Regions from separate parts of the Rhizorhabdus argentea genome, predicted to be linked through region 3. Evidence: predicted binding sites of a transcription regulator. Region 3 holds the regulator's gene; each other region holds the start of a gene.
The links. The regulator LexA, encoded in region 3, represses DNA repair genes until DNA is damaged. The targets are predictions, from matches to a motif close to GTTCCNCNCTTGTTCT.
Positions count from the first base shown of each region.

Region 1: AAC645_RS17040 (PA0069 family radical SAM protein) is a predicted target of LexA. The motif match lies at 1,508-1,523, and genes of this name have one in related genera.
Region 2: AAC645_RS13175 (putative DNA modification/repair radical SAM protein) is a predicted target of LexA. The motif match lies at 7,832-7,847, and genes of this name have one in related genera.

Region 1 covers NZ_JBANFK010000023.1:19,212-28,986, reverse strand. The annotation lists gene radA (DNA repair protein RadA) at 1-769, shown strand, start outside; gene AAC645_RS17045 (CvpA family protein) at 783-1,337, shown strand; gene AAC645_RS17040 (PA0069 family radical SAM protein) at 1,529-2,617, shown strand; gene AAC645_RS17035 (hemerythrin domain-containing protein) at 2,703-3,254, shown strand; gene moaB (molybdenum cofactor biosynthesis protein B) at 3,358-3,885, opposite strand; gene AAC645_RS17025 (lytic transglycosylase domain-containing protein) at 4,008-5,783, opposite strand; gene AAC645_RS17020 (uracil-DNA glycosylase) at 5,780-6,526, opposite strand; gene AAC645_RS17015 (electron transfer flavoprotein-ubiquinone oxidoreductase) at 6,637-8,286, shown strand; gene AAC645_RS17010 (hypothetical protein) at 8,333-8,605, opposite strand; gene AAC645_RS17005 (hypothetical protein) at 8,693-9,058, shown strand; gene AAC645_RS17000 (TonB-dependent receptor) at 9,310-9,775, opposite strand, start outside.
Region 2 covers NZ_JBANFK010000013.1:63,660-73,434, reverse strand. The annotation lists gene crtY (lycopene beta-cyclase CrtY) at 1-144, shown strand, start outside; gene AAC645_RS13215 (LOG family protein) at 147-728, shown strand; gene AAC645_RS13210 (hypothetical protein) at 854-1,021, shown strand; gene AAC645_RS13205 (hypothetical protein) at 1,246-1,584, shown strand; gene sucC (ADP-forming succinate--CoA ligase subunit beta) at 1,713-2,912, shown strand; gene AAC645_RS13195 (electron transfer flavoprotein subunit beta/FixA family protein) at 3,026-3,775, shown strand; gene AAC645_RS13190 (electron transfer flavoprotein subunit alpha/FixB family protein) at 3,772-4,701, shown strand; gene AAC645_RS13185 (Thivi_2564 family membrane protein) at 4,874-5,047, shown strand; gene AAC645_RS13180 (UdgX family uracil-DNA binding protein) at 5,119-6,480, opposite strand; gene AAC645_RS13175 (putative DNA modification/repair radical SAM protein) at 6,594-7,829, opposite strand; gene AAC645_RS13170 (CHAT domain-containing protein) at 8,089-9,775, opposite strand, start outside.
Region 3 covers NZ_JBANFK010000004.1:244,654-254,428, reverse strand. The annotation lists gene AAC645_RS05760 (FAD-dependent oxidoreductase) at 1-313, shown strand, start outside; gene AAC645_RS05755 (2-oxoacid:acceptor oxidoreductase subunit alpha) at 310-2,148, shown strand; gene AAC645_RS05750 (2-oxoacid:ferredoxin oxidoreductase subunit beta) at 2,145-3,200, shown strand; gene AAC645_RS05745 (hypothetical protein) at 3,551-3,784, shown strand; gene trpC (indole-3-glycerol phosphate synthase TrpC) at 3,843-4,634, shown strand; gene moaC (cyclic pyranopterin monophosphate synthase MoaC) at 4,631-5,101, shown strand; gene AAC645_RS05730 (molybdopterin molybdotransferase MoeA) at 5,101-6,288, shown strand; gene lexA (transcriptional repressor LexA) at 6,346-7,005, shown strand; gene AAC645_RS05720 (antibiotic biosynthesis monooxygenase family protein) at 7,196-7,495, shown strand; gene AAC645_RS05715 (ComEC/Rec2 family competence protein) at 7,513-9,648, opposite strand; gene gltX (glutamate--tRNA ligase) at 9,775-9,775, shown strand, end outside.

The DNA.
Region 1 (9,775 bases), on a different contig from region 3:
CCGTTTTGCCAAGGATCGCGGCACCGCGGTGGTCCTGGTCGGGCATGTCACCAAGGACGGCGCGATCGCGGGGCCGCGGGTGCTCGAGCATATGGTCGATACCGTGCTGAGCTTCGAGGGCGAGCGCAGCCACCAATATCGCATCCTGCGCGCGGTGAAGAACCGCTTCGGCGGCACCGACGAGATCGGGGTGTTCGCGATGGCGGAGGAGGGGCTGGACGAGGTCGCCAATCCGAGCGCGCTGTTCTTGACCGCCCGCGGCGAGGGGATGAGCGGGGCGACCGTGTTCCCGGCGATCGAGGGGACGCGGCCGGTGCTGGTCGAGATCCAGGCGCTGACCGTGCGGCTGCAGAGCGGGGCCACGCCGCGGCGGGCCGTGGTCGGCTGGGATTCGGGGCGGCTGGCGATGATCCTCGCGGTCTTGGAGGCGCGCTGCGGGCTGAGCTTCTCCACCGCCGAAGTCTATCTGAACGTCGCCGGCGGCTATCGCATCTCCGACCCGGCCGGGGACGTGGCGGTGGCGGCGGCGCTGGTCTCCGCGCTGGCCGAACGTCCGGTGCCGACCGACTGCATCGCGTTCGGCGAGGTCGCGCTGTCGGGCGAGATCCGGCCGGTGGCGCACGCCGGCCTGAGGCTCAAGGAAGCGGCCAAGCTGGGCTTCGGTTCGGCGTGGGCACCGGGCAGCAAGGATGAAAAGCAGGCCGGAATTCGGCTGGCGAGCTTCACGACGCTCGGCGCGCTCGTTGACCATATCCTCGGGCGGCGGTAGCAAGCTGCCGCATATGCATGGCTTGACCGGTCTCGATATCATTGTGCTGCTGGCGATCTTCGGCGGCGCCATATTCGGCCTGATCCGGGGGTTCATCACCGAGATCATCTCGCTGTTCGCCTGGGTCGCGGCGATTTTCGCGCTCAAGCTGTTCCATGGTCCCGCCACCGGGCTGCTGCTGCATGTCGTCGGTAATGCCAGCGGCGCGAGCGTGCTCGCCTTCGCGCTGGTGTTCCTGATCGTCTATGCCGGCGGCAAGCTGATCGCCGGCTCGCTCGGCCGCCGCACCCGGACCTCGGTGCTCGGGCCGCTCGACCGCGTGCTCGGCTTCGGCTTCGGCGCGCTGAAAGGGCTGATCATCGTCACGCTGGGCTATCTGCTGATCAACCTCGGCTATGACACGCTCTACGGCGCGACCTCGGAGCGGCCGGGCTGGATGCGAAGTTCGCGCACCCACCCGCTGTTGAATGCGACCGGCCGGGCGATCGTCGACTGGGTGGGCAACCGCCGCAAGGCGGGCGGGCTGATCGGCAGCGAGCCGGCAAACAAGGCGGCTGCCGCGAAGTAGTGGGGTAGGACGGCTGCAGGAGTAGTCATCCCGATGAAAATCGCGACCCATATACGCAACGAATAAGCTAATGTGCTGACAGGTCGGCATTCATGGCTCTCTTTCGGCGCCTGTGGGTCCCGATTTTCATCGGGATGACGAAGTGGCGCTCGACCGTTGCGCTTCTTTTTGTTCTCTGTATGTTCTAACTCATGCCCGACTCGCCGCCTCCCTTACCGCCAGCGATCAAGGGGCGGGGCGCGACCAATGCCGCGCTGAGCGGGCGCTTTGACGACAAGGCGCGTGAGAGCGACGGCGACTGGCTCGATGGGCGCGACGCCATCGACGGCGAGGGGCCGCCGCTGCGTACCGAGGTGACGATCGAGCATCCCCGGACGATCATCACCCGCAACCAGTCGCCCGATATCGCCTTCGACCGCTCGATAAACGCCTATCGCGGCTGCGAGCATGGCTGCATCTACTGTTTCGCGCGCCCGAGCCATGCCTATCATAATCTGTCGCCCGGCCTGGATTTCGAGACGAAGCTGTTCGCCAAGCCCGATGCGGCGCTGCTGCTGCGCAAGGAGCTGGCGAAGCGCGGCTATCGCTGCACGCCGATGGCGATGGGCACCAACACCGATCCCTATCAGCCGATCGAGGCGCGCTTCGCGATCACCCGATCGGTGATCGAAGTGCTGGCCGAGCATGATCATCCGCTGATCATCACCACAAAATCGGCGCCGATCGTGCGCGATATCGACCTGCTCGGGCCGATGGCGGCGAAGGGCCTCGCCGCGGTGATGATGTCGGTGACGACGCTCGATCCGGCCATAGCCCGGCGGATGGAACCGCGCGCCTCCGCACCCCACCAGCGGATCGCCGCGATCAGGGCGCTGACACAGGCCGGCATATGGACGTCGATCAGCGTGTCGCCGGTGGTGCCGGCGATCACCGATCACGAGATCGAGGCGATCGTTGCGGCCGGCGCGGAGGCCGGGGCCCGCGGCGCCTTCTCGCTGGTGGTGCGGCTGCCGCATGAGGTGGCGCCGTTGTTCCGCGAGTGGCTCGCGGTCCATTATCCCGATCGCGCCGCCAAGGTGATGGCGCTGATCAGCGAGATGCGCGGCGGGCGCGACAATGACCCGAACTTCTTCGATCGGTTCAGGCCGAAGGGCGCCTATGCCGCCGCGCTCAAGACCCGCTTCAAGATCGCCTGTGCGCGGCATGGCCTCAATAGCGAGCGGCTGGAGCTGCGCACCGACCTGTTCCGCGTGCCTACGGACCAGCTAAGCTTGCTGTAACTGGTTGTTTCACCTGCGTTTCCGCAACCCGGCGGGGGTGTGCTTCGTTCTGACCGCCAAATCCCATGACATCAGGAGAGCAGCCATGTTGGAGGAAAAGACCACTCGTAGTTTCGCGTTCGGAGCCGCCGCCGGCCTGACGGCCGGGCTTGCCGCCAATGCCGTTCGCAAGATCTTCATCCAGGCGCCGACGATGATGGCAGGGGAATGGGACCATGCCCTTGCCGCCGAGCATAAGGCCGCGCTGGGGATCTTCGATATGCTCGAGAAGACCGAGGACAGCCATAAGGTCCGCCGCTCGCTGCTGCTTACCCAGCTCACCCATGCGCTGACCAAGCATGCGCTGGAGGAGGAGAATGCGGTCTACACGACGCTCCGCGTCCACAGCCAGGTCGAGGAGGCCGATCATCTCAACAGCGACCACGGCTATGTGAAGCAATATCTGTTCGAACTGGGCAGCATGGCCGCGGATCACCCGCAATTCCTGCCCAAGCTGCGGGATTTCCGGACGATGATCGAAGAGCATATGCGCGAGGAGGAGGAAAAGGTCTTCCCGAAGCTGCGCAGCCTGCTGAGCGAGGAGGAGAACGCGAAGCTGACCAAGGCGATGAACGTCGAAGGGCTGAAGATCGCGTAATTTGTTGACCCTCAAGCGCCAGGCGGCGGCATCCACCGCCTTGGCTCTCGCGGGGATACCGCGGCGCGTGTTCGCGCTTGCAGACCGCTAACGCGGCCCGGGCTCAGCGCTCCATCAGCCTCGGCATCAGCTCGACGAAATTGCAGGGCATGTGGCGGCTGTCGAGCTGGTGGACGAGGATGTCGTCCCAGCCGTCCTTCACCGCGCCGGTCGAACCCGGAAGCGCGAAGATATAGGTGCCGCGGGCGACGCAGGCGGTGGCGCGGGACTGGATCGTCGAGGTGCCGATCTTGGCGTAGCTGAGCCAGCGGAACAGCTCGCCGAAACCGGGGATCTCCTTGTCCCATACCTGGCGCAGCGCCTCCGGGGTGACGTCGCGTCCGGTGACGCCGGTGCCGCCGGTGGTGATGACGCAATCGACCTGCGGGTCGTCGATCCAGCCGTGCAACCGGGCGACTATCAACTCGACCTCGTCGCGAACGATGGCGCGGTCGGCGAGGATATGCCCCGCAGTCTCGATCCGGGCGACGAGCGTGTCGCCCGAGCGGTCCTGGCTGAGATCGCGGCTGTCGGACACCGTGAGCACCGCGATGCGGACGGGATGAAAGGGCAGGTCGTCTTTGATCGGCATTTGCGGGTTCTCTGTCGCCCCAGCGAAGGCTGGGGTCCATGTCTGTCATGGCACGAGATGCCACTGCGAGAGAAGGCAGACATGGATGCCAGCCTTCGCTGGCATGACGGTATGTGCAGGATTCAGTCCGCGGCGGCCGGCGCGCCCAGCGAGGTCAGGCGGACGGCGTCGCGGCCGGGCAGGCCGGGGAAGCGTGGCCATAGCCCTTGGCTGATCGCGGCGAGGCTGGCGGGTTTCGCACCCGACTGGCGCTGGTACATCCAGTAATTGCGCAGCACGATCGCGACATAGGCGCGGGTCTCGCTGAACGGGATCGATTCGATGAACAGCAGCGGATCGGCGAGATTGCGCCCGCGCGCATTCCAGTTTGCGACCGAGTTGGGCCCGGCATTGTAGGCGGCGATGACCTTCGGGAGCAGGCCGCCGGTCGAGGCGATATTATCGGCCAGCTCGCGCAGATAGGCCTGGCCCAGTTCGATGCTGGTGGCGGGCTGCGCCAGCATTGCCGGGTCAATCGTCCGGCCCTGGTGGCGGGCGACCATGGCGGCGGTGGCGGGCATCAGCTGCATGACGCCGCGGGCGCCCGCCGAACTCGTGGCTTCGGTGCGGAACTGCGATTCCTGCAGCGCGTGGGCGAAGACCAGCGCCTTGTCGACCTGCCAGCCCGAGGCGGGCACCCAGCCCGGCATCGGATAGCGCGCGTTTGCCGAAAGCTGCGTGCCGGAGGGGCCGTTCTGGGCCAGCCAGATCTGGGTTGCCGGCAGGTTGAGGCGGGCGGCGAGGTGGACCAGCGATTCATGATCGCGGCTGAGGCCGATGCGCGCCTGGTAGCGCAGCGTCGTCTCCGCCAGTGCCGACTCGCCGATCTCGGCTAGAGCCGCGGCGCGGCGGACATTGGCGATCGCGCCGATCCCCGCCCAGTCGTTGGCGGTCAGCTTCATGGTCGAAGCGCCGTCGTCGCTCAGCCCGAGCGCGTTTTGTGCGATCAGGCCGTAGAAGCTTTCCTTCATCCGCGCCGCGGTGCGCAGCCGTGGCTCGACGCGCTCGGGATGGTTGCACGCCATGTCGGCGCGGCTGGTCCAGTAGAGGCCGGCGGCGATCATCTCCGGGTCGCGGGCGCGGGTCGACACCTGCTCGAAGGCGATGCCGGCGTTCAGGCAATCCTTCTGCCGCCAGGCGGCGAGGCCTGCGACCCAACTCGCCTGGACCGCCCAGTCGCCGACGCCGCCGCGCGCCTGATCGGCAATGCGGCGCGTGTTGGCGTCGTCACCGGTAAGATAATAGCCCCAGGCGAGCCGCTGCAGCCATTCGGCCTGCGCTTCCGGCGAAAGATCGCCGAGGCGGGCGGTGATGACGGCTTCCGCCTCGCTGGGCTGGTCGCTGCGCAGCAGCGGGGTGGCGATCTGGGCCAGCGCAGCGGCGGCGCTGTCGTTGCGCATGGCGCGCGCGGACTGGCGCCTGGAAGGGCCGGCGAAGCGAACGAAATCGCGGGCGATCGGCAGGGCGGGTGTGCTCAGTCCGCGGCGCGACGCGATGGCGGCAAGCTCCGCCGCTTCGGGAAGATCCGAAGCGCTGGCCAACAAAGTCGCGAGCGCGTCGTCCGCGACCTTGGGCGATCCCTTGGCGAGAATGAGTTCGGCCTGGGCCACGTCGGTCAGCAGCCCGCCCGGCAATGCCGCGATGCCGGCCTGGGCGGCTGCCCAGTCGCTGCTGCGGATTGCGCCGAAGATAGTGCGATACTGGCTGCGCTGATCGGCGGTCAGGCCGGAGACGACCGGCAATGGCTGGGCGGCAGCGGCGAGACCGGCCGCAGCGACCGGGACGGCGACGGCATTCTGCGCGGCGGCGAGGGCGGGGGTGAACGCCAGCACGCCGGCAAGGAGAAGCGAACGCATCATCCGAGAGTCTTCATCAGCAACTGGAGATCGTCCCAGGCCCGCTTCTTCTGTTCGGGGTGCTGGAGCAGGGTGCGCGGGTGGAAGGTGGCGATGGCGGTGGTGGCGCCGCCGGCGAGCTTCACGTCATGCGGCCGGCCGCGCGCCTCGACGAAGCCGAGGTTCAGGAAGGCCCGCGCGGGCTGCTCGCCCATCAGCAGCAGCGCCCTGGGCTTGGCGAGCGCGACATGGTGGCGCGCCAGTTCGCCGAACAGCGTACCCGATGCCTTGTCGACATAGCCGCCGGCGGGACGACCGGGCGCCATCGCGGCGAGGTAGAGCGAATCGCGGTTGCGGCCGATTGCCGCCAGCATCTTGTCGAACAGCTGGCCGGCAGCGCCTGACAACAGCTTGCCCGAGGCGCTGTCGTCCGCCTCCGGAAGATCGACCAGCACCATCAGGCCCGACGCCGCGTCGCCCGCCGCCGCAATCCGATCGCGGAGCGGGATCGAGAGTTTCTCGCTGCTGGCGAGCCATGCCTGGAATGCCGGGAGAGTGTCCGGGAAGGCGGTCAGCGAAGCCGACGCGGTGGGCTGGGTGGCCTTGGCGGAAACGGGCGCCGCCGAAACAGCCGGCGCCGGCCGCTCGATTCTGGCCAGCCAGTCGCGCGGTTCCTCGTCGATCAACGTGTCGAGACCGGCGTCCTGCCACCAGCCCAGGAGGCTGGCGATGTCTGCCGATGATCCGATATTTCCCCCAACCATCATGGCCGGGAGTAAAGGAATGGGTTGACGAAGGCGTCAATCTGCGGGCAGCGGCTTTAGGGCGTGACGTTTTTTTGACGCGATGATCGGAAGCAGGAACGAGGACGAGGTACATGTCGACGCGCGATTCCATGGCTTATGACGTCGTGATCGTTGGAGCGGGCCCGGCGGGCCTTGCCGCAGCGATCCGGCTGAAACAGCTTGCCAATGAAAGCGGACGCGAACTCGGCGTCTGCGTCCTGGAAAAGGGCTCCGAGGTAGGCGCTCACATCCTGTCGGGTGCCGTGGTCGATCCGATCGCGCTCGACGAGCTGCTGCCCAACTGGAAGGACCTGGACAGTCCGCTCACGGTGCCGGTGACCGAGAACCATCACTGGATCCTGACCAAGAACCGGCAGTTCTCGATGCCGCACATCGCGATGCCCGGCTTCATGAGCAACGAGGGCACCTATACGCTGTCGCTCGGCAACCTGTGCCGCTGGCTGGCGGGGCAGGCGGAAAATCTGGGCGTCGAGATCTTCCCGGGATTCGCGGCGGCCGAGATACTCTACAATGAAGATGGCTCGGTGCGGGGCGTCGCGACCGGCGACATGGGCGTCAGCCGCGAAGGCGAGCACAAGCCGGACTATCAGCCCGGCATGGAGCTCCACGCCAAATATACCTTCTTCGCCGAGGGCGTGCGCGGTCATCTGTCGAAAATGCTCAAGGGCAGGTTCGATCTCGAATCGGACTGCCAGCCGCAGACCTATGCGATCGGCATCAAGGAATTGTGGGACATCGATCCCGACAAGCATGTCCCCGGCCGGGTGATTCATACCCAGGGCTGGCCGCTCACCGACGAGGTCGGCGGCGGCTTCCTCTATCACCAGGCCAATGGCCAGGTCGCGCTCGGCTTCGTGGTGGGCCTTGGCTACAAGAATCCGCACCTCTATCCGTTCGAGGAATTCCAGCGCTGGAAGCAGCATCCCAAGATCCGCGAGATCCTGGAGGGCGGCCGCCGCATCTCCTATGGCGCGCGGGCGATCAACGAGGGCGGCTGGCAGGCGGTGCCCAAGCTCGTGTTCCCGGGCGGCGCGCTGATCGGCTGCTCGGCCGGCTTCGTCAACGTGCCCCGCATCAAGGGCAGCCATACCGCGATGAAATCGGGCATGCTGGCCGCCGAGGCCGCGTTCGAGGCGATCGCCGCCGAGCGCGAGGGCGACGAGCTGACCTCTTATCCGGCGGCGCTCAACGACAGCTGGATCGCCAAGGAGCTCAAGATCGTCCGCAACAGCGAGCCGTTCGTGGCGAAGTTCGGCCCCTTTGCCGGCACGCTGCTGGCCGGCGTCGACATGTGGATGAACAACCTCGGCATCGGACTTCCCTTCACCCTCAAGCACCACAAGGACAATGAGGGGATGTGGCGCCAGGATATCGCGCCGAAGATCGTCTATCCCAAGCCCGATGGCGTGATCAGCTTCGATCGCCTGTCCTCGGTGTTCCTGTCGAACACCAATCATGAGGAGGATCAGCCGGTCCACCTGCAGCTCAAGGACCCGAGCGTCCCGATCGACATCAACCTGCCGTTCTACGACGCGCCCGAGCAGCGTTACTGCCCGGCCGGGGTGTATGAGATCGTCGGTCGCGACGAGGGCGCGCCGCGCCTGCAGATCAACGCGCAGAACTGCGTCCACTGCAAGACCTGCGACATCAAGGACCCGACCCAGAACATCAACTGGGTGACGCCCGAGGGCGGCGGCGGGCCGAATTATCCGAATATGTGAGAAGGTGCGGGCCGGGGGAAACTCCGGCCCGTTTCTTTAGAGGCGATTACTGCCGGCAGGCGCTGTAGTCGCCGTCCTCACAGGCGGCGACGCGTTCGCGCCACTCGGCCCGCTCGCGTTCGTAGCGCTGCTGCGCCTTTCGGTTGGCCGCGCGGATATCCGCATTCGAGCGGTCGCGGCGATTGACCACGGCCTGGGCGCGGCTGTTCAGTTCGATAGTGCGCAGTCGGTCGGCACGATGCTCGGCGTCCTCGACCTGCGCGAAGGCGGGAGCGGTGGCGGCGGCCAGCAGCGAGGCGACGATGAGGATGCGGATCATCCCGCGGCGCTAATCCCGCCATGCTTGCGCCACGCTGAACCGCGCCACGCTTGCGTTGTCGGCCCAGCACCGATATGCGCCGGTGCGATGTCGACGCCTCGAAAGACCCTCTCGCTCAGCCGCGCCGCGATGCCCTCCGAGGGCCCGCCGCTGTCGCCGGAAGCCGAACTGCTGGCTCAGGCCGTGCGCCGCAAGCTGTGCATCGTCGCGGTCTACAACCGCACCAGCATGCAGATTGCGCCGCACATCCTCTACACGCGCCATGACGATCTCTTCGTCGATGGCGTCGTGATGCTGCGCGATGGCAAGGTTCCGGCCGAGCTCAAGCTCGGCACCTTCAAGCTGGCAGGGCTCAGCAGTGTCTCGCTGACGGCGGAGACCTTCTCGGTCCAGCCGCTCTACAATCCCGGCGACGCCAAATATGAGGGCGTTACGGTCGCCAAGGCCGCCTAGACTTCTCTTCATCTGGATTGAAGCGTTGCCCCGGCGGAGACCGGATCTCGGTAGCTTTCGCGATAACGTCCGGCCACGAACCGGCAGAGGCCCCGGCCTCCGCCGGGGCGACGTCATACCAAGTTGGCAGTGATTGAAGCCTGTCGAGGCTGTGCTGATTCCCCGATTTGAAACCACTATAGGCAGGGTGATGCACGCTGTATCTCCAACAACGCTGTTGGAGATGCGCGCGCCTCACCCTGCGCTATGGTTTACATGCGATAGTTCAGCGTGAGGCCGATGGTGCGGAACGAGTTCGGCCCAAAGTTGGACCAATAGTCTCCACCCAACGCGGCGTCACTTCGGCCGGATGCCCCGGTATAAAATCCGGCGACTGGGTCGGCGAGAATGTAGCTGCGGACGCGCTTGTCAAACAGATTTCGGACGAAGGCTGTCAGCGAGAGCCGATCGTCAGCGGTCTTCACGCCGGCCGAGAGCCCGACGATCGCGTTGGACTTGATCTTGGTCTGCGGATCTTTCGTCTGCGTGAAGTAGAAGGAGGAGCGGTGGTAGATATCGCCTTGGACAAAGCCGACCCAGTCGGCGGAGACGGGCTGCTCATAGCGAGTCGTTATGGACGTGGTCCAGCGCGGCGCATTGGCGAGCTGGTTGCCGCTGACGTCCGTGGTTCCGTTCGGCATGCAGACGTTCCGTCCGCTGGCACCGGTGGGCTGGCCA
Region 2 (9,775 bases), on a different contig from region 3:
AGCTACCGGATGCTCGAATCGCTCTACACGATGGATTCGGACCTGATCGCCCGCTTCCACCGGATGACCCTTGGCTTCGCGGACCGGATCGCGCTGAGCCTGGGCGACGGACCGATGCCGCTGACCGCGATGGTGAAGGGGTGACGATCAAGTCCCTCTGCGTATTCTGCGGATCGAACCCCGGCTATGATCCCGTCCATGCCGATGCCGCCCGCGCGCTCGGCGCCGCGCTGGGCCAGGCGGGGATCGATCTGGTCTATGGCGGCGGCAAGGTCGGGCTGATGGGGATCGTCGCCGACGCCGCGATGGCGGCCGGCGCGCGCGCCACCGGCGTGATCCCCAGGGCGCTTGCCGATCTGGAACTGGCGCATGACGGGCTGAGCGCGCTCCACATCACCGGTTCGATGCACGAGCGCAAGGCGATGATGGCGGATATGTCCGACGGATTCATCGCGCTGTCGGGCGGCATCGGCACGTTCGAGGAATTGTTCGAAATCTGGACCTGGGGCCAGCTCGGCGATCATGCCAAGCCGGTCGCCCTGCTCAACGTCGCGGGCTTCTACGACAAGCTCACCGGCTTCATTGCCGACGTGGCGGCCGCCGGCTTCCTCCGCGACACCCATCGCGCGATGCTGATGGTCGAGGAGGAGCCGCGAGCGCTGATCGCGCGGATGCAGGCTTATCAGTCGCCGGTCGTCGCGAAATGGATCGGTCACAACCAGCGGTAATCCACCAGGGGGTACCCCTCGATCGCGCCGAAATAGTCGGAAAAGTCGGGAAAGGCCGGACAGAATTGCTTCATGCTAATGCGCCAGCCGACAAATCGCGGCTTTCTGCAGGAGAGGGGGCGCCGATGGTCGATCTGGATATACTCTATTACCGGGAAAGGCTGGCGCAGGAACGCGCGCGCGCGCTCCAGGCTCCCAACAAGGCGGCCAGCGCGGTGCACCGCGCCTTGGCGGAGCTGTACAGGCAGCGGCTGGAGGAGGACGCTCAGCGCGCCGAAAGCGACGCCCACTGATCATCCGGCGCGATCGCTCGCCACGCAGGCATCCGATCTCCCTCCTGTTCAAGCCGCGCGACGGCGGCGGGATAGCATTGCGGGATTGAGTCGGAGACGGATTCGCCCCAACAACAAACCCGTTCATCACCGATCAACGCGGTGCCGCGCACAAGCGTTGTGCCCGTCGCGGGTCATAAAGCTCAGGCCAGAAAGCTCAGGCCCAAAGTTCAGGAGTGCGTCGCATGCCCCGCCGGAAATTCGCCAGCCTCGGTACAGTGCTGCCCGTGATCGCGGCGCTGTCGCTGGCCGCCTGCACCACCGTCTCCCCCGAGGCGCGGGTGCGGAACAAGCTGATCGAGGCCGGACTGCGGCCGCCGGTGGCGAGCTGCATGGCCGAACGGATGGTCGACCGGCTATCGCTGGTGCAGCTCAAGCGACTGCAATCGCTCGGCGGCTTGGGCAGACACGACGTCCGCGGCATGAGCGTCGACGAGCTGGTCTATCGGCTGCGCGCGCTGAACGATCCGGAGATCGTCGCGGTGGTGCTGAAGGCTGGAATCGGCTGTTCGATCGCAAGCTGATTTTTCGCCCTCAAACAATCTCTATTGCGGCGCAGCAACCGAATCACCGCGCTTGGGGTTTTCAACGCCGTTCTTTCATGCTTAAGCCCGAGCCGATTTGATCGGACGCTGAGGGATTAGGCTCGACCATGAACATCCATGAATACCAAGCCAAGGAGCTGCTGGCGAAATTCGGAGCGGCTGTTCCGACCGGCTATGCCGCGCTGACCGTGGACGAAGCAGTCGAAGCCGCGAAGAAGCTCCCCGGCCCGATCTATGTGGTCAAGGCGCAGATCCATGCCGGCGGCCGTGGCAAGGGCAAGTTCAAGGAACTCGGTCCCGACGCCAAGGGCGGCGTCCGCCTGTCCAAGTCGGTCGACGAAGTTCGCGCCAATGCCACGGACATGCTCGGCAACACGCTGGTGACGATCCAGACCGGGGAAGCCGGCAAGCAGGTCAATCGCCTGTACGTAACCGACGGCGCCGACATCAAATCCGAATATTATCTGTCGATGCTGGTCGACCGGAAGACCGGCCGCATCGCGATGATCGTGTCGACCGAAGGCGGCATGGACATCGAGGAAGTGGCGCACAACACGCCCGAGAAGATCCGCACCATCATCATCGACCCGGTCGAGGGCTTCCAGCCGCACCATGGCCGTGCCGTAGCCTTTACGCTGAAGCTGAAGGGCGATCTCAACAAGCAGGCGGTCAAGCTCGCCGAGCAGCTGTACAACGCCTTCATGGCGACCGACATGGCGATGCTCGAGGTCAATCCGCTGGTCGAGACGACCGACGGCAAGCTGTACGTGCTCGACGCCAAGGTGAGCTTCGACTCGAACGCGCTCTATCGCCACCCCGACGTCTTCGCGCTGCGCGACGAGAGCGAAGAGGATCCGGCCGAGATCGAGGCATCGAAGTACGACCTCGCCTATATCAAGCTCGATGGCGATATCGGCTGCATGGTCAACGGCGCCGGCCTTGCCATGGCGACGATGGACATCATCAAGCTCAACGGCATGTTCCCCGCGAACTTCCTCGATGTCGGCGGCGGCGCCACGACCGAGAAGGTCACCGCCGCGTTCAAGATCATCCTGAGCGATCCCGCGGTGAAGGGCATCCTCGTCAACATCTTCGGCGGCATCATGCGCTGCGACATCATCGCAGAGGGCATCATCGCCGCGGCGAAGGAAGTGAACCTGTCGGTGCCGCTGGTCGTTCGGCTCGAGGGCACCAACGTCCAGCAGGGCAAGGATCTGCTCGCCAATTCCGGCCTGCCGATCGTCGCCGCCGACGACCTCGGCGATGCCGCCAGGAAGATCGTCGCCCAGGTGAAGGCGGCCGCGTAACTCAAAAACGTCATGCCGGCGGAGGCCGGCATCTCAGGCGGCAAGGGCCTCCGCGCCTCTCCTGAGATCCCGGCCTCAGCCGGGATGACGAAAAACCGGAGAAGGAACGAGAGATGAAGATACTCGTACCCGTCAAGCGGGTGATCGACTACAACGTGAAGCCGCGGGTCAAGATGGATGGCACGGGCGTCGACCTGGCCAACGTCAAGATGTCGATGAACCCGTTCGACGAGATCGCCATTGAGGAAGCCATCCGCCTCAAGGAAAAGGGCATCGCGACGGAAATCATCGCCGTCTCGATCGGCGAACAGAAGGCGCAGGAGACGCTGCGCACCGCGCTCGCCATGGGCGCCGACCGCGCGATCCTGATCGTCAGCGAAACCGAGGTCGAGCCGCTCGGCGTGGCCAAGCTGCTCGCCAAGATCGTCGAGGAGGAGGCCCCCGGCCTCGTCATCCTCGGCAAGCAGGCGATCGACGATGACTCGAACCAGACCGGCCAGATGCTGGCGGCGCTGCTCGGCCGTCCGCAGGGCACCTTCGCCTCGAAGGTCGAGGTCGAGGGCGACACCGTCAAGGTGACCCGCGAAGTCGACGGCGGCCTCGAGACGGTCGGCCTCAAGATGCCGGCGATCGTCACCACCGATCTTCGCCTCAACGAGCCGCGCTATGCGTCGCTGCCGAACATCATGAAGGCGAAATCGAAGCCGCTCGCGCAGAAGACCCCCGCCGATTACGGCGTCGATGTCTCGCCGCGGCTGAAGACGCTCAAGGTTGCCGAGCCGCCCAAGCGCTCGGCTGGTATCAAGGTTGCCGATGTTGACGAGCTTGTCGCCAAGCTCAAGGCGATGGGAGTTGCAGCATGAAGACGCTGGTCTGGGTTGAACATGAGGGCGGCGCCATCAAGGACGCCACCCTGTCCACGGTCACCGCAGCTTCGAAGCTGGGCGAAGTCCATCTCCTCGTAGCCGGCGAAGGCGTCGGCGGCGTTGCCGAGGCGGCTGCCAAGATCGCGGGCGTGGGCAAGGTCCACGTCGCCGACGGCGCTGCCTTCGCGCATGCGCTGCCGGAGAATGTCGCGCCGCTGATCGTCGATCTGATGGGGCATCACGATGCGTTCCTCGCGCCGGCAACCGCCAATGGCAAGAACATCGCGCCGCGCGTTGCGGCCCTCCTCGACGTCATGCAGATCTCGGAGATCCTGTCGGTCGAGAGCGATGACAGCTTCACCCGTCCGACCTATGCCGGCAACGCAATCGCGACGGTGCAGTCGTCCGACGCCAAGAAGGTGATCACCGTCCGCGGCACCGCCTTCGAGAAGGCGGAGCGCGAGGGCGGCTCGGGCACGGTCGAAGCGGTTTCCGGCGGCAGCGATGCCGGCCTGTCGAGCTTCCTCGGCGCGGAGATCTCCAAGTCCGAGCGTCCCGAACTCACCTCGGCGAAGATCATCGTGTCCGGCGGACGCGCGCTGCAGAACAGCGAGAACTTCCACAGCGTGATCGAGCCTCTCGCCGACAAGCTCGGCGCGGCGGTCGGCGCCTCGCGCGCCGCGGTCGATGCCGGCTATGTGCCGAACGACTATCAGGTCGGGCAGACCGGCAAGATCGTCGCTCCCGAAGTCTATATCGCGGTCGGCATCTCGGGTGCGATCCAGCATCTGGCCGGCATGAAGGACTCCAAGACGATCATCGCGATCAACAAGGACGAGGACGCCCCGATCTTCCAGGTGGCGGATTTCGGCCTGGTCGCCGATCTGTTCAAGGCCGTGCCGGAACTGACCGGCAAGCTCTGATCCGAACGACATGAAAAAAGGGGTGGGCAGCGCGGCTGTCCGCCCCTTTTTTGTTGGTTCGTGCGCCTCCCCCGCCATCGATGCAGCACAGCCGCTGGGAGCAAGCCGGAACAATCGCGCCCGCTACCGGTTCGAACCGGCATAGCAACTATGCCATCGCCGGGAGAGAAGCATGCTCATCCACGTCATTATCGTCCTGATCATCGTCGGCGTCGTGCTGTGGCTGATCAACAACTACATCCCGATGGACGGCAAGATCAAAAGCATCCTCAACGTGGTCGTGGTGATCGTGGTGATCCTGTGGCTGCTCCAGGCGTTCGGGCTGCTCAGCGGGGTCGGCATCTGAGCCGATCTCCACCCATGTCATCCTGAACTCGTTTCAGCATGACGGGACAAGGACCGTGCGCCTGCTCGCCCTCACACCGCCGCCTTCAGATCCTCGACGAACATGGCGAACTCCTCGTCCGCGCGCGATCGATCGGGCATCCGCAGGAGGAAGCTGGGGTGGATCGTCGCTCGCGCCGCCCCTCCGTCGGGCAGCATAAGGTCGCGCCCGCGTTGCGAACTCAGCGTCAGCGATTTGCCCATCAGCGAATGGATGGCTGTCGTACCGAGCATGACGACCCGCTTCGGGGCGATGATCGCGCGCTCCTGATCGATCCACCAGCGGCAGGCGCCGATCTCGCCGGCGTTCGGCTTGGAATGGATGCGCCGCTTGCCGCGCGGCTCGAACTTGAAGTGCTTGACGGCGTTGGTGACATAGGTGCGCGACCGGTCGACCCCGGCCTCGGCCAGCGCGCGATCGAGCATCTGCCCGGCCGGCCCGACGAACGGTCTGCCGGCCAGATCCTCCTGGTCGCCCGGCTGCTCGCCGACGATCATCACATCGGCATCGACCGGCCCCTCGCCGAACACCGTCTGGGTCGCGCATTTATATAGGCCGCAGCGCGTGCAATGCGCCGCCTCCTCGCGCAGCGCCTGCCAGGCCTGTTTTGCATTTCCGCCAGTCACGATCCGCTCCACCATGTGGGTCTCGCGCGCCTGCGCACCCGCCACCAATTCGGGGATCAACGCGGTTTCGGGCATGTTGGCCCAATATCGCCGCGGCATTTCCTTGACCATCGTGCCAATCTTGAGGCGCGCGGGATTGAAGATCGCCGCATAATAGCCCTTCCACAGATCCTCCACCGGATCGCCGGCCGGCGCCTGCGCTCGCGTGGCGCCGGGCGCCTCGGACAGGGATTCGCCGTTCCAGTGAATCGACAGCTCGGGCGTCAGGATCGACCAGCGCATCGTCGCGAAGCGCCGGGCGAAGAAGCCGGCATTGGCCCGCACGATGTGATGCGCCGGCTCGAACCAGGCGACATAGTCGCCGTCGATCTCGCGGAAGCGGACGAAGGCGCGCATCTTGTGGATATCACGGCGCACCTCCTTCGCCAGCAAGTCGAGCCGGCGGCGCAGCGGATCGGCCTCGTCATCGATGGCATGGGGCTGCTCGCGCAGCCTGAGCAGCATGGCGTAGAGCAATGCGAAACGTTCGGGATCGCTGTGGAGCACCACGCTCTCGGCAAGATCGAGGAAGCGCTTCGGCACGCTGAACGGCGCGCGAACCGGTGCGGGCAACGGGTCGCTGCCGCTGCCGCCGAACAGATCGCCGGCCTCGCCTTCCACCTGCCACCCTATCGTCTCGGGCGGAACATCGGCCAAAGCCAAGACGCGCGCGGCATCGCGCCAGCCTTCATAGTCATCGGGACGGGAGAGAAGGATGCGGTGGCCCACGCTATCTGCCCGTCATCCCAGCGAAAGCTGGGATCTCCCTGCCTTTAGCTCGAATGAAGAAAAGAGAGATTCCAGCTTTCGCTGGAATGACGGCAAGAGACAGCATCATCCGACTACCCGAACAGCTCCAGCTGCTCCGTTACCCTCGCCTTGAGATCAATTCGGTCGATCAGCCCCGAGGGGCTCCAGTCCCTGGTCATAATGAACGGCCGCAGCTTGGCGATCGAACGCGACAGCCGGCCGACATCGGCGAGGGAGAGCGTGCGCCAGCGCCGCGATGCCAGGATCGCGTCGACCGCCTTCACCCCAAGTCCCGGCACGCGCAGCAGCAGTTCGCGCGGTGCGCGGTTGACGTCGACCGGAAATATCTCGCGCGCCTGCAGCGCCCAGGCGAGCTTGGGATCGATGTCGAGCGGCAGCATGCCCTGCTCGTCGGTCGCGGCCGCCACCTCGGCCGGCTTGTAGCCGTAAAAGCGCATCATCCAGTCGGACTGGTAGAGCCGGTGCTCGCGCATCAGGGGTGGCCGCCGCAGCGGCAGGATCGCCGAGGCATCGGGAATCGGGCTGAACGCCGAATAATAGACGCGCCGCATTGCGAAGCGATCATAGAGGTTGCTGGCGGTGCTCATGATGTCGCGATCATTGGCTGCATCGGCGCCGACGATCATCTGCGTCGATTGCCCGGCCGGCGCGAAGCGGGGGGCCGATTTGTAGCGCCGCCGGGCGTCCGCCCCATCCTCGATCGACTCCTTCATGCCAGCCATCGCGCTGCGGATGCCGAACGCCGATTTTTCCGGCGCGAGCCGGGCCAATCCCGCCTCGGTCGGCAGCTCGATGTTGATCGAGATCCGGTCGGCATGGCGTCCGGCAAGATCGATCAGCGCCGGATCGGCATCGGGGATCGTCTTGAGATGAATATAGCCGCGGAACTGATGGTCCTCACGCAGCGATCGCGCCACCTCGACGATCTGTTCCATCGTATAGTTGGAGGACTTGATAATCCCCGAGGACAGGAACAGCCCCTCGATATAGTTTCGCCGGTAAAAGGCGAGCGTCAGGTCGACCACCTCCTGTGCCGTGAACCGCGCGCGGCGGACGTTCGAGCTTTTGCGGTTGATGCAATAATGGCAGTCGAAGATGCAGCTGTTGGTCAGTAATATCTTCAGCAGCGAAATGCAGCGGCCATCGGGCGCATAAGCATGGCAAATGCCCATCCCCTCGGTCGAGCCGATACCGTCCGCCTTGCCGGCCGAGTCCCGCTTGCTGGTGCCCGAGGACGCGCAGGACGCGTCATATTTGGCAGCGTCCGCAAGGATCTCGAGCTTCTGCCGCGTGTCGAGCTGGGCCATGTGTTCGATATATGTTCCGGCGGGGCATCTGTCGAGCCATGCCGGCGAAACAATTCGCCCTTGCCCGCACGAAGGAGAACGGAAAGCCTAGGCGGAATGACTTTACCTTGATCCGTTCTTCCCGAGCAAAGTCGAGGGACGTCCACACGCGGTCTGGGCGATGTCTCGACTTCGCTCGACACGAACGGTCGAGGGTCTGGGTTAAGTCAACGTCATCCGAGTCTAGGGCCGGCGATGAGGGCCGGCCGAAGCCCGCCGCTCAGTGCGTCGACTGCACCGCGCTGGCGGGGATGTCCGCCGGCAACAGCGGCCGTTCGCCGTCGCCGACGATCGCGAAAGCCGACCAGTAATAAGGATGCGAGGTGTTGGGATCGTCCATCAGGCCGATCTGCGCCTTGCGCATCGCGGTCGCCATCGGCGTGCCCGGCGGCGCCGTGAACAATCCGGTGATCAACCGCTTGGTGGCGTTGAAGTCGTCCGGCACCGGCCAATGGCTGGCGATCACCGTCCGGGCGCCCGCCCCGACGAAGGCGCGGACCAGGCCGTCGAGCGCGAAATTGCCGCCCGTAGTGATGCCCGCTTCGCGTGTTGCCGAAACCGTCGCCATGCCCGCAGTATCGCAAGCCGACAGCACGACGACGTCGGCATCAAGCTTGAGGTCGAAAATCTCCTTGAACGAGAGCAGCCCGTCCGAGGTGCCGCCGCCAAAGGAGGTCAGCAGCGCGGGGCGTGCCGGGCATTCGGGCCGCGGCGCCGTGACCAGACCATGGGTCGCGAAGTGGATGATCCGATAATCCGACAGGTCGGTACGACCCTCGATCGTCGAGTCCGAGAAGTCGGCCCCGGTGATCAGCGCAGACCTGTCCTTGCCGATGATGCCGCTCGCCAGGAACAGCTCCGACGAGGAGATCGGATTATTCCAGTTGCTCAGCGGCCAGGCGCAGCTATCGGCCATCGCCGGCGGCGGCACGAAGAAGGGATTCAGCGCTGGCCGGGCATTCTCGCCCAGGCCGATATAGCCCTTGGTTCCCTTGGACCCCGCCACGCCGCGCCCGTCGACGAAAGAGCGCGGGCTCACCACGGTCGAGATGTCGCGATCACGGCCCAGCCACGCGACGCCGCGGAAGTCGAAGTCGTCGGCATTGGGCTTCTTGAGGCGGTCGAGATAGGCGTCCACCCCGCCCTGCTCCATCGGCAGGAGATTGGCGGGCAGCTGCAGCAGGGGACCGTCCGGCTCCCAGATGAAGTTGGTGACCTGATGGACTTCGGCGTCGACCGGCCCCATCAGCGATACATAGAGCTTGCGCGCCAGCACCACGTCGAACGGATAGGTCGCGACCTGCCCATTCTCGACTTTCACGATCGAGTCGCGGATCTGCGCGACGGTGTCCTCGAGCTGCTTGGTGGTGACGTCGAGCTTCCATGCGCGCGCCACATCCCTGGTGACGAACATCGCATAGGCGTCCTGCGACACCAGCGTGACCTTGTAATAGCCGTCGCCGGGGCGGAGCGCCTTCTGCAGCTCGTCGACCTGCATCGTTGCCGGCGACAGCACCCGATAGCGCGGGAACTGCGCCAGTTTCGACTGGAGCACGGTCTGGTCGCGCGAATATTTCGCGAGCCGGGCCTGCGCATCGAGCAGCGCCGGCCTGTCGGCGGGATTGGCCCCCGCCGAATATTTGGCGATCTCGCCAGTCGCCCGGGCGATGTAGCGCGACAGCGTCACCGACTGGCGGAACAGGCTCGACGCCTCGTCGTCGCCGCCCGAAAGCTCGCGGGCGAGCAGCGCCTGGGTCTGGGCGATGCCGGGCCGCAGCATCACCTGGCTCGCGCCGAACATCTGCGCGACCGCCTTGGGGTCCGTCGCGGCACGCTCGGCCAGCAGCCGGAAATAGGGCCGCAGCAGCGAGCGGATGGAGCTCATCGCGCCGGGCAGGTTCTCCGCC
Region 3 (9,775 bases):
CGACGTACAGACCGTGTTCGCCAAGCCGCTGTGCATTGAATGCGACGCCTGCGCGGACATATGCCCCACCGACTGCATCACCTTCACCGTCAATGGCGACGAAGATGAACTCCGGCCCCGGCTGAAGGCGCCCGCGCTGAACTTGACGCAGGAGCTGTACGTCTCGTCGACCCTGCCGACCGGCCGGGTGATGGTGAAGGACGAGGATGTCTGCCTGCATTGCGGGCTGTGTGCCGAGCGCTGCCCGACCGGCGCGTGGGACATGCAGAAGACACTGATCGAGATGACCCATGCTGGAGGGTGCTCGAAATGACCAAGGCCCTGAGCGCGGTGAACGACTTCGTCGTCAAATTCGCCAATGTGAACGGCTCGGGCTCGGCCTCGGCCAACGGCCTGTTCGTCAAGGCGATCCTGCGGATGGGCGTGCCCGTCGGCGCGCGCAACATCTTCCCCTCCAACATCCAGGGGTTGCCGACCTGGTACGAGATCCGCGTCAGCGGTGAAGGCTGGCTCGGACGTCGCGGCGGCGTCGACCTGATGGTGGCGATGAATCCGCAGACCTGGGACCGCGACATCGCCGAGATCGAGAGCGGCGGCTATCTGTTCTACGACTCGACCAAGCCGATGCCGGTGGACCGCTTCCGCAAGGACATCAACATCGTCGGCATTCCGCTGACCGCGCTGTGCAACGAAGCCTATGTCGAGCCTTCGAAACGCAAGGTGTTGAAGAACATCATCTACCTGGGCGCGCTCACCTATCTGCTCGGGATCGAGCGTGAGGTGGTCGAGGCGCTGCTGACCGAGGAATACGCCTCGAAGCCGGCGCTGATCCCGGCCAATATCGAGGCGCTGGGCATCGGCTTCGATCATGCCAACGCCTCGCTGAAGCCGCTCGGCCTGCAGCTGCGCCGTGCCGATGCGGTCGGGGAGCGAATCTTCGTCGACGGCAACACCGCCGCGGGGCTCGGCGCAGTCTATGGCGGCGCCACCGTCTGCGCCTGGTATCCGATCACGCCGTCGACCTCGCTGGCCGAAGCGTTCATCGACTATTGCAAGAAGCTGCGCCACGATCCCGACACGGGAGACGCGCGCTACGCCATCGTGCAGGCCGAGGACGAGATCGCCTCGATCGGCATGGTCACCGGCGCCGGCTGGAACGGCGCCCGCGCCTTCACCTGCACCTCGGGACCCGGCATATCGCTGATGCAGGAGTTCATCGGCTTGAGCTATTTCGCCGAGATCCCGGCGGTGATCTTCGATGTTCAGCGCGGCGGCCCGTCGACCGGCATGCCAACCCGCACCCAGCAGTCCGACATCCTGTCCGCCGCCTATGCCAGCCACGGCGACACCAAGCATGTGCTGCTGCTGCCAGAGGGGCCGGGCGAATGCTTCGAGTTCGGCGCGCTCGCCTTCGACCTTGCCGATCGGCTGCAGACCATGGTGTTCGTCATGCTCGATCTCGACATGGGCATGAACGAATGGCTGATCGAGCCCTTCGCCTGGGACGAGAGCCGGCCGCTCGATCGCGGCAAGGTGATGACCGCCGAGATGCTCGAGGCCGGCGCCGATTTCGGGCGCTACAAGGATGTCGATGGCGACGGCATCCCCTATCGCACCCTACCCGCCACCCATCCATCGAAGGGCGCCTATTTCACCCGCGGCACCTCGCGCGATCCCTATGCGCGCTACAGCGAGGAGGGCGCGGTCTATGTCGACAATATGGAAAGGCTGCTGCGCAAGTTCGACAGCGCCAAGGCGCTGGTGCCGGCGCCTATCCTGCACAAGGCGACGCGGTCGACCTCCTATGGCGTGATCTATTACGGATCGACCTCGCCGGCGATGGACGAGGCGCTGGCGTGGCTGGACGGCGAGGGCATTGCCGTCGATGCGCTGCGCATCCGTGCCTTCCCCTTTTCGGGCGAGGTGTTCGATTTCATCGCCGCTCACGAACTGGTGTTCGTGGTCGAGCAGAATCGCGATGCCCAGTTGCGCGCGCTGCTGATCAACGAGGGCGGGGTCGATCCGGCCCGACTCGTCAAGGTCCTCAACTATGACGGCTCGCCCATCACAGCGCGCTTCATCGAGCGCGAGCTCGCTCGGGGAATGAGCGCGGGCATCGGCACCACCGTCGGGGAGATGGTGAAATGACGTTCATCACCAAGCCAAAATTCCATCATCCGTCGCTGCAGACGAACGCGCTCGGCTTCACCCGGCGCGATTATGAAGGCAAGGTCTCGACCCTGTGCGCCGGCTGCGGACATGATTCGATCAGTGCGTCGATCGTCCAGGCCTGTTTCGAGATCGACCTCGAACCACACCGACTCGCCAAGATGTCGGGGATCGGCTGTTCGTCGAAAACGCCGGATTATTTCCTCGGCGCGAGCCACGGCTTCAACACCGTGCATGGTCGCATGCCATCGGTGCTCACCGGTGCCAACCTCGCCAATCGCGAGCTGATCTATCTGGGCGTATCGGGCGATGGCGACAGCGCCTCGATCGGGCTCGGCCAGTTCGCCCATGCCATTCGCCGCGGCGTCAACATGGCCTATATCGTCGAGAATAACGGCGTGTACGGGCTGACCAAGGGGCAGTTCTCGGCCACCGCCGACAAGGGCAGCAAGTCCAAGAAAGGCGTCGTCAATTCCGACAGCGGCATCGACCTCGTGGCGCTCGCGCTGCAGCTGGGCGCAACCTTTGTGGGGCGCAGCTTCTCCGGCGACAAGGAGCAGCTGGTGCCGCTGATCAAGGCGGCGCTGCGGCACAAGGGCGCGGCGTTCATCGATGTGCTCAGCCCCTGCATCGCGTTCAACAACCACAAGGGTTCGACGAAGAGCTTCGACTGGGTGCGCGAGCATAATGAGGCGGTCAACCGGCTGGACGTACTGCTCGGCCGGGCGCCGGTGACGGCATCCTACGAGCCGGGTTCGCTGGTCGAAGTGGCGCAGCATGACGGTTCGGTGCTGGTGCTGCGCAAGGTTGCTGCCGACTATGATCCCACCGATCGGGTCGGCGCCATGAGCTACCTGCACCAGCGCGAGGCGGTCGGCGAGATCGTCACTGGCCTGCTCTATGTCGATCCGAACGCCGAGGACCTGCACGACGCGCTGGGCACGGTGAAGCGCCCGCTCAACGCGCTATCCGATCGCGAGCTGACCCCACCGGCATCGGCGCTGGCCAAGATCAACGCGGCGTTGCGATAGAGCAAGCTGAGATTAGATAGACCCGCTCATCCAGAGTAAGGGCTGAGCGAAGGCGAAGCATGTCCTGAGCGCCTGCTTGCAGGCAGTCGAAGGGACCGCATCGAAGGACGTCCTTCGACACGCCACTTCGACAAGCTCAGTGGCTGCTCAGGATGGGCGGGTGAATCAACCTGAGCACCAGATACGATAGTTTACTTGACGAGAGCGACGAATCTTCGCTCAATGGCGGCATCGTAACGGCGAGTGATCGAGATCATAGCGCTGCGCCCGTATGAGGACGACATGGGCTATATCGTTCGAGCTGCCGATCCTAACTCTTCGGTAATCGAATATCGGAGATAGATGCGTTGATGTCGCTGCTCGCCTGCCTCAGCCTGTTCCTCGCCTTGCTCGCCGCGCTGCGGCTCTATGCGTGGCGCGAGGCGCTCGGCACAGCTCGCGCCGCCACTGCCAGGCGGACCGGAGAGCATTGGACGGAGCGGCGGGCTCGCCATGCGCGGGCGCGGGCGGCACGGTCGGGAGCAATCTACCTGGGCTCGGCCGCGATCCTGCTCCAAGGCGCCGCGCAGCTGTTCAACTACTAGGCTCCGGGCTGCGCGCCAGCCTAGCCTGCCGCCCCGTCTCGCGCTATGCCGCGCGGCGATGAGCAACAAGCTGACCGAAATCTGCGACACCAAACGCGACCATGTGGCGCGCGCCAAGGCGGCGATGTCCTTCGCGGATCTCACCGCCCGCGCCCGCGCGGCAAGCGCCCCTCGCGGGTTCCGCGCCGCGCTCGATCGCAAGGCTGCCGATGGCTATGGCCTCATCGCGGAGATCAAGAAGGCGTCACCTTCCAAGGGCCTGATCCGTGCCGATTTCGATCCGCCGGCGCACGCCCGCGCCTACGAGCAGGCCGGTGCCGCCTGCCTGTCGGTGCTGACCGACGCGCCCTATTTCCAGGGCCATGACGATTATCTGGTGGCGGCGCGGGCGGCCTGCTCGCTGCCCTGCCTGCGCAAGGATTTCATGGTCGACCCGTGGCAGGTGACCGAGGCGCGCGCGCTGGGGGCCGATGCGATCCTGATCATCGTCGCTGCGCTCGACGACGGCGCGATGGCCGAGATCGAGGCTGCGGCAATCGAGCACGGCATGGATGTTCTGGTCGAGGTTCACGACGCCGCCGAACTCGCGCGCGCGGCGCGGCTGAAGTCGCGGCTGATCGGCGTCAACAATCGCGATCTGCGGGACTTCTCGATCGATCTGTCACGCACCTATGAGCTGGTGGCCAACGCACCCGCAGGCTGCACCTTCGTCGCCGAGAGCGGGCTCGGCTCAAAGGCAGACCTGGACGCGATGGCCGAGCATGGCGTGCGCTGCTTCCTGGTCGGCGAATCGCTGATGCGCCAGGCCGATGTCGCCGCGGCGACGCGCAGACTGCTGACCGGCGCATGACCGGAAAGCTCACCCATATCGACGATGAGGGCGCCGCTCGCATGGTCGACGTTTCGGCCAAGGCCGAGACCAGGCGCCAGGCGATCGCCGAGGGAAGGATCCTCATAGCGGCGCCCGCGCTGGATGCGATACGCGCCGGATCGGTCAAGAAAGGCGATGTGCTCGCGGTGGCCCGGGTCGCCGGGATCATGGCGGCCAAGAAGACCGCCGACCTCATCCCGCTCTGCCATCCGCTGCCGATCTCCGGCGTGACGCTGGACCTGGAAATCGAAGCCGATGGCATCCGCGCCACCGCCGCGGTGGTCACCACCTACACCACCGGCATCGAGATGGAGGCGATGACCGCGGTCTCGGTGGCGCTGCTCACTGTGTACGACATGGCCAAGGCGCTCGATCGGGGCATGCGGATCGAAGGCGTCCGGCTGTTGTCGAAGACCGGCGGCAAGTCTGGCGACTGGGCGGCGTAATGGCGCTTATTCCGGTCGCCGAGGCTCAAGCGCGGATGATCGCGCTCAGGCCGCCACTGCCGATCGAAACGGTGCCGCTGGCGCAGGCCAACGGGCGCCATGCCGCCGCCGATGTCGTCGCCGGCCGCACTCAGCCCGCGCTCGATCTGTCGGCGATGGACGGCTATGCGATCCGCTTCGACGAGCGGCCCGGCCCCTGGACCGTCGTCGGCGAAAGTGCCGCGGGCGGCGGCCTTGGCCGGGCGCTCGCAGCGGGCGAGGCGGCGCGGATCTTCACCGGGGCGCCAGTGCCAGCGGGCGCCGATGCGATCCTGGTACAGGAAGAAGCGGCGCGCGACGGCGACCGGCTGACCATGGCCGGCGAAGGACCGCGCGGGCCCGGCGCGCATATCCGCCGCGCCGGCAGCGATTTCACGCAGGGCGATATTTTGATCGCCGCGGGCACGGCAATCGGCGCAGCGGCGATCGCGCTTGCTGTCAGCGGCGGCCATGGCGCGCTCGCGGTCCGCCGCCGGCCGCGCATCTCCATTGTCTCGACGGGCAACGAACTGGTGCGGCCGGGCGTGCCCACCAGCGGCGCGCTGTTGCCCGCCTCCAATGGGCCGATGCTCGCGGCGATGCTGGCGGGGCCGACCTCCATCGTCACCGATCACGGCATCGTCCGCGACGATCTCGACGCAATCGCTGCGGCCTTCTCCGCGCTCGCCGGCCAGGCCAATATCATCGTCACCACCGGCGGCGCGTCGGTCGGCGATCATGATCTCGTCCTGCCCGCCCTGCAGAAGGCCGGCGCCCGCATCGATTTCTGGAAGGTCGCGCTCAAGCCCGGCAAGCCGGTGATGATCGGCACGCTCGGCGAGGCGATCGTGCTGGGACTACCCGGCAATCCGGTCTCGGCCTTCGTCACTGCCATGCTGTTCCTGAAGCCGCTGGTGGCGCATCTGCTCGGCGCGCGCAGCCCCATATCCACGCCGGTGCTCACCAGGCTCGGCGCAGCGCTCCCGGCGACCGGCAACCGGGCCGAATATCTGCGCGGCCGATGGAGCGAAGGGCGGGCGGTTCCGCTCATCGGCCAGGACAGCGCCGGCCTCGCCGCGCTAGTCGAAGCGGAGGTGCTGATCGTGCGGCCGCCCCAGTCTCCGGCACTGGCGCCGGGCGCCGATATCGACATCATTCCGATCGCTTGACAGAGTCGTCCCGGTTGCCTAAATGTTCTCCGTCCGTTCTAGACGAGGGCAATCGCCATGCTGACGCGCAAGCAACATGAACTTCTCCTATTCATCCATGATCGGCTGGTCGAGACCGGCGTGTCGCCCTCGTTCGAGGAGATGAAGGATGCGCTGGACCTCAAGTCCAAGTCGGGCGTCCATCGCCTGATCAGCGCGCTGGAGGAGCGCAATTTCATCCGCCGTCTGCCGAACCGGGCGCGCGCGCTCGAAGTACTGCGCATGCCCGACATGATCGCGAAGGCGCCGGCCGCGCCGTCGAAGGCGCCGCCGATCGTGCCGCAGGCAGCGAACGAGAATGTCCTCGAAATCCCGCTGCACGGCCGCATCGCCGCCGGCTTGCCGATCGAGGCGCTCGAAGGCCAAAGCACCTTGTCGGTGCCAGCCGCGCTGCTCGGCCCGGGTGAACATTATGCACTCGAGGTATCCGGCGATTCCATGGTCGAGGCCGGCATTCTCGACGGCGATTATGCGCTGATCCGGAAAGCCGAGACGGCGCGCGACGGCGACATCATCGTCGCGCTGATCGCCGACAGCGAGGCCACCCTCAAATATTTCCGCCGCGAAGGCGCGATGATTCGGCTCGATCCAGCCAATCGCGCCTATGATCCCCAGCGCTATAAGCCCGACCAGGTGCAGGTGCAGGGCAAGCTCGCAGGTCTGCTGCGCCGCTATTGAAGCGCTCGCCTCCTTCCTGAGCCCGTCTTTCTCGCGAAAGCGCGAATGACGGCGGGCGTAGTGAGCTTTCCCACTGCCTTCCTGTCGTCTGCGCCCGCGCATTTTGTCACACGCATCGTTCGCCCACCCGTTGACCCGCCGCATGTCGTGCGGCATTCCGGCGGCGCATCAGCGGCGCAGGAGAGATAATATGTCCGACGGGGTCTTCATCACCATGGAATTAGATGTGAAGCCTGAGGCGATCGACGCCTTCGCCAATAGCTTTAAGACCATGATCGGGGACACCGCCAAGTTTAAAGGCTTCCGCAGCCTCCAGGTGCTCCGCCAGGGCACAAAGATGTTCCTGTTCGAGGAATGGGATAGCGAAGCCGATTATGGGGCCTATATCGCCTTCCGCACCGAGCGCGGCGACATGGACATGCTGGAGAGCATCATGAACTCGGTACAGTCGGGCGTGTGGCCAACCCTGGTCGCCAGCGCGAAAGCCTGATCCTGACGGCCTGAGCCCTATAGCCGGAAAGTCGACCACGGATGGCGGCCGACATCGGCCGCCACGCTGTCGATCCGGCCGCGTTCGAGATCGATCGACAGCCCGCCGGTCCGCGCCAGCAGCGGCCGGTCGATCCGGATCCAGCGCGGCCGGCACGAACGCGGCATCCGCCGGTCGCTGATGACGATGTCCGCGCGCGCGCAGGCGCGGTTCATCCGGGCTATGTCGACGAGATAGGGGCTGCGGGTCGCGAGCACCATCCAACGGCGGCCGCCGCGCCGGAGCTGCGCCTCGCACAGGTCGGCGGAACAGCGCGCCGTCTGAAGGGCGTCGATCGGCACAGGCTCGCCATCGACGCCCGCCGCCTCGCTGAGCACGTCGCGGATATAGTCGCCGGCACGATCCCGCAGCAACGCGACCCGCCCGTCGTCCAGCACCACGGCAACATGCCGGCCGTCCCCCGTCACCAGCAGGTCCGGCTCGGGCGACTGCAGCGCCCAAGCCGCGCCGATCGCCAGCGGCACCGCTCCCCATCGCCGCATCTTCGTCCGCCACAGCGCGATCCACAGCCCGCCCGCCACCATCAGGGCGAAGGCGCCCCACGCCATGCTCGGCAACATCGCCACCGCACCCGGCGCGTCGCCGACCCGATGAGCGATCCAGAGAAGCAGCGCGAGCGCCTTCGATACCAGCCACCAGAACGGCGCGCCAAAACCCGCAACGTCGAGCAGCAGCGCCAGCGCCTCGAGCGGCATGATGACGAAGGTGGTCAGCGGGATAGCGACGATGTTGGCGGCGGCGCCATAGAGACCCGATTTGTGGAAATGAAACAGAGCGATCGGCGCCAACGCCGCCTCGATCACCATGCCGGACAGCAGCAGCACCGCCAGCCCGCGGCCGAACCGCGCCGCCCAGCGCTCGTCCCGTCCAGCCGAGAACGCCGCCACCCTGGGATGTTCCAGGAAGGCGATCAACGCGGTGACGGCGGCGAAGCTCAACTGGAAGCTCGGCCCGGCGAGCGCCTCGGGCCAGAACAGCAGCACGATCAGGGCGCCGGCGGCCACCAGCCGCAGCGTGATCGCCTCGCGCCCCATGGCGATGCCGGCCAGCACGAGCAGCGCGGCGACGCACGAGCGGATCGTCGGCACCTGCGCGCCGGACAGCAGGGTATAGCCTATCCCCGCCACCGCGCCGACGCCCGCCGCGATCAGCAACAGAGGCGCGCGCAGCGCCAGCCGCGGGCTGAGCGCGAACAGCCGCAGGGCGAGCAGCATCACGCCGCCGACCACCGCCGAGACGTGCAGCCCCGACACCGAGAGCAAATGGGCCAGCCCGGAGCGCCGTATCGCTTCGGCATCCTCCTCGCCGATGGCGCCTTGATCCCCGGTAGCGAAGGATGCGGCGATCCCGCCGGCGCTGGCGCCGGTGACGCGCTGCTCGATATGCGCCGACAGCCGCGCCCGGCGATCAGCGAGCCATGTTGAAAAGCCGCCGCCGGCTCGAGCCTCGATCTTCGGAGGATCGAGCGCCTTTCCCCCCGCGCCGATGCCGAGGAACCAGGCCGTGCGTGCATAGTCGTAGCCCCCAGGCACCGCCGCCGGTGCGGGCGGCATCAGCCGCGCGCGCACGGCGATATGCGCGCCGCCCGGCACCAGCGCTGGCACATCGGCCTGATCCACATTGAGCCTGATGCGTGGCGGAAGCAGGCCCGGATCGGTCGCTATCGTCAGCCGCACCAGCTCGCGCGCCGGCAGCCGCTCGACCGTCTCGATCCGCCCGGCAACCATGGTCACCAGCGGTCGATCGATCCGCGATGCAGCCACCCAGTCCGCCCGCGACCAGATGATGATCATGCCGATCAGAGCCGCCAGTCCGGTTACCAGCACGGCCCGGCCGATCCTGCGCTCGACGCCGATCGCGCAGCCGGCCAGTGCCACCCCGGCGAGCGCGGCCAAGGCCGCCAGCCAGGCCACGCGGTCTGGCAGGACCAGCCACAGGGCGATGCCGGCGGCGACCATGACCGGCACCCACAAACCGAGCTGGTCGCGCTCCGCTTCCAGAGCACGCTCGATCCGGTCGAGCACGCCTGCCATGGCGGCGCGGCCCCGGGGTCGGAGAGCCAGAGCCGCTATGCTGGGTGCGCGATCGAGCATCGACCACCCCCGCTACGATCGTGGTCTGCAACGCCCGACTCGCCAGTCAATTTGACCGGAGCCGAAAATGCTATACGGGGCGCCTCGACTTCGCTGGCCATCGTGCCGATCTTGGAGAAAGCGCGCG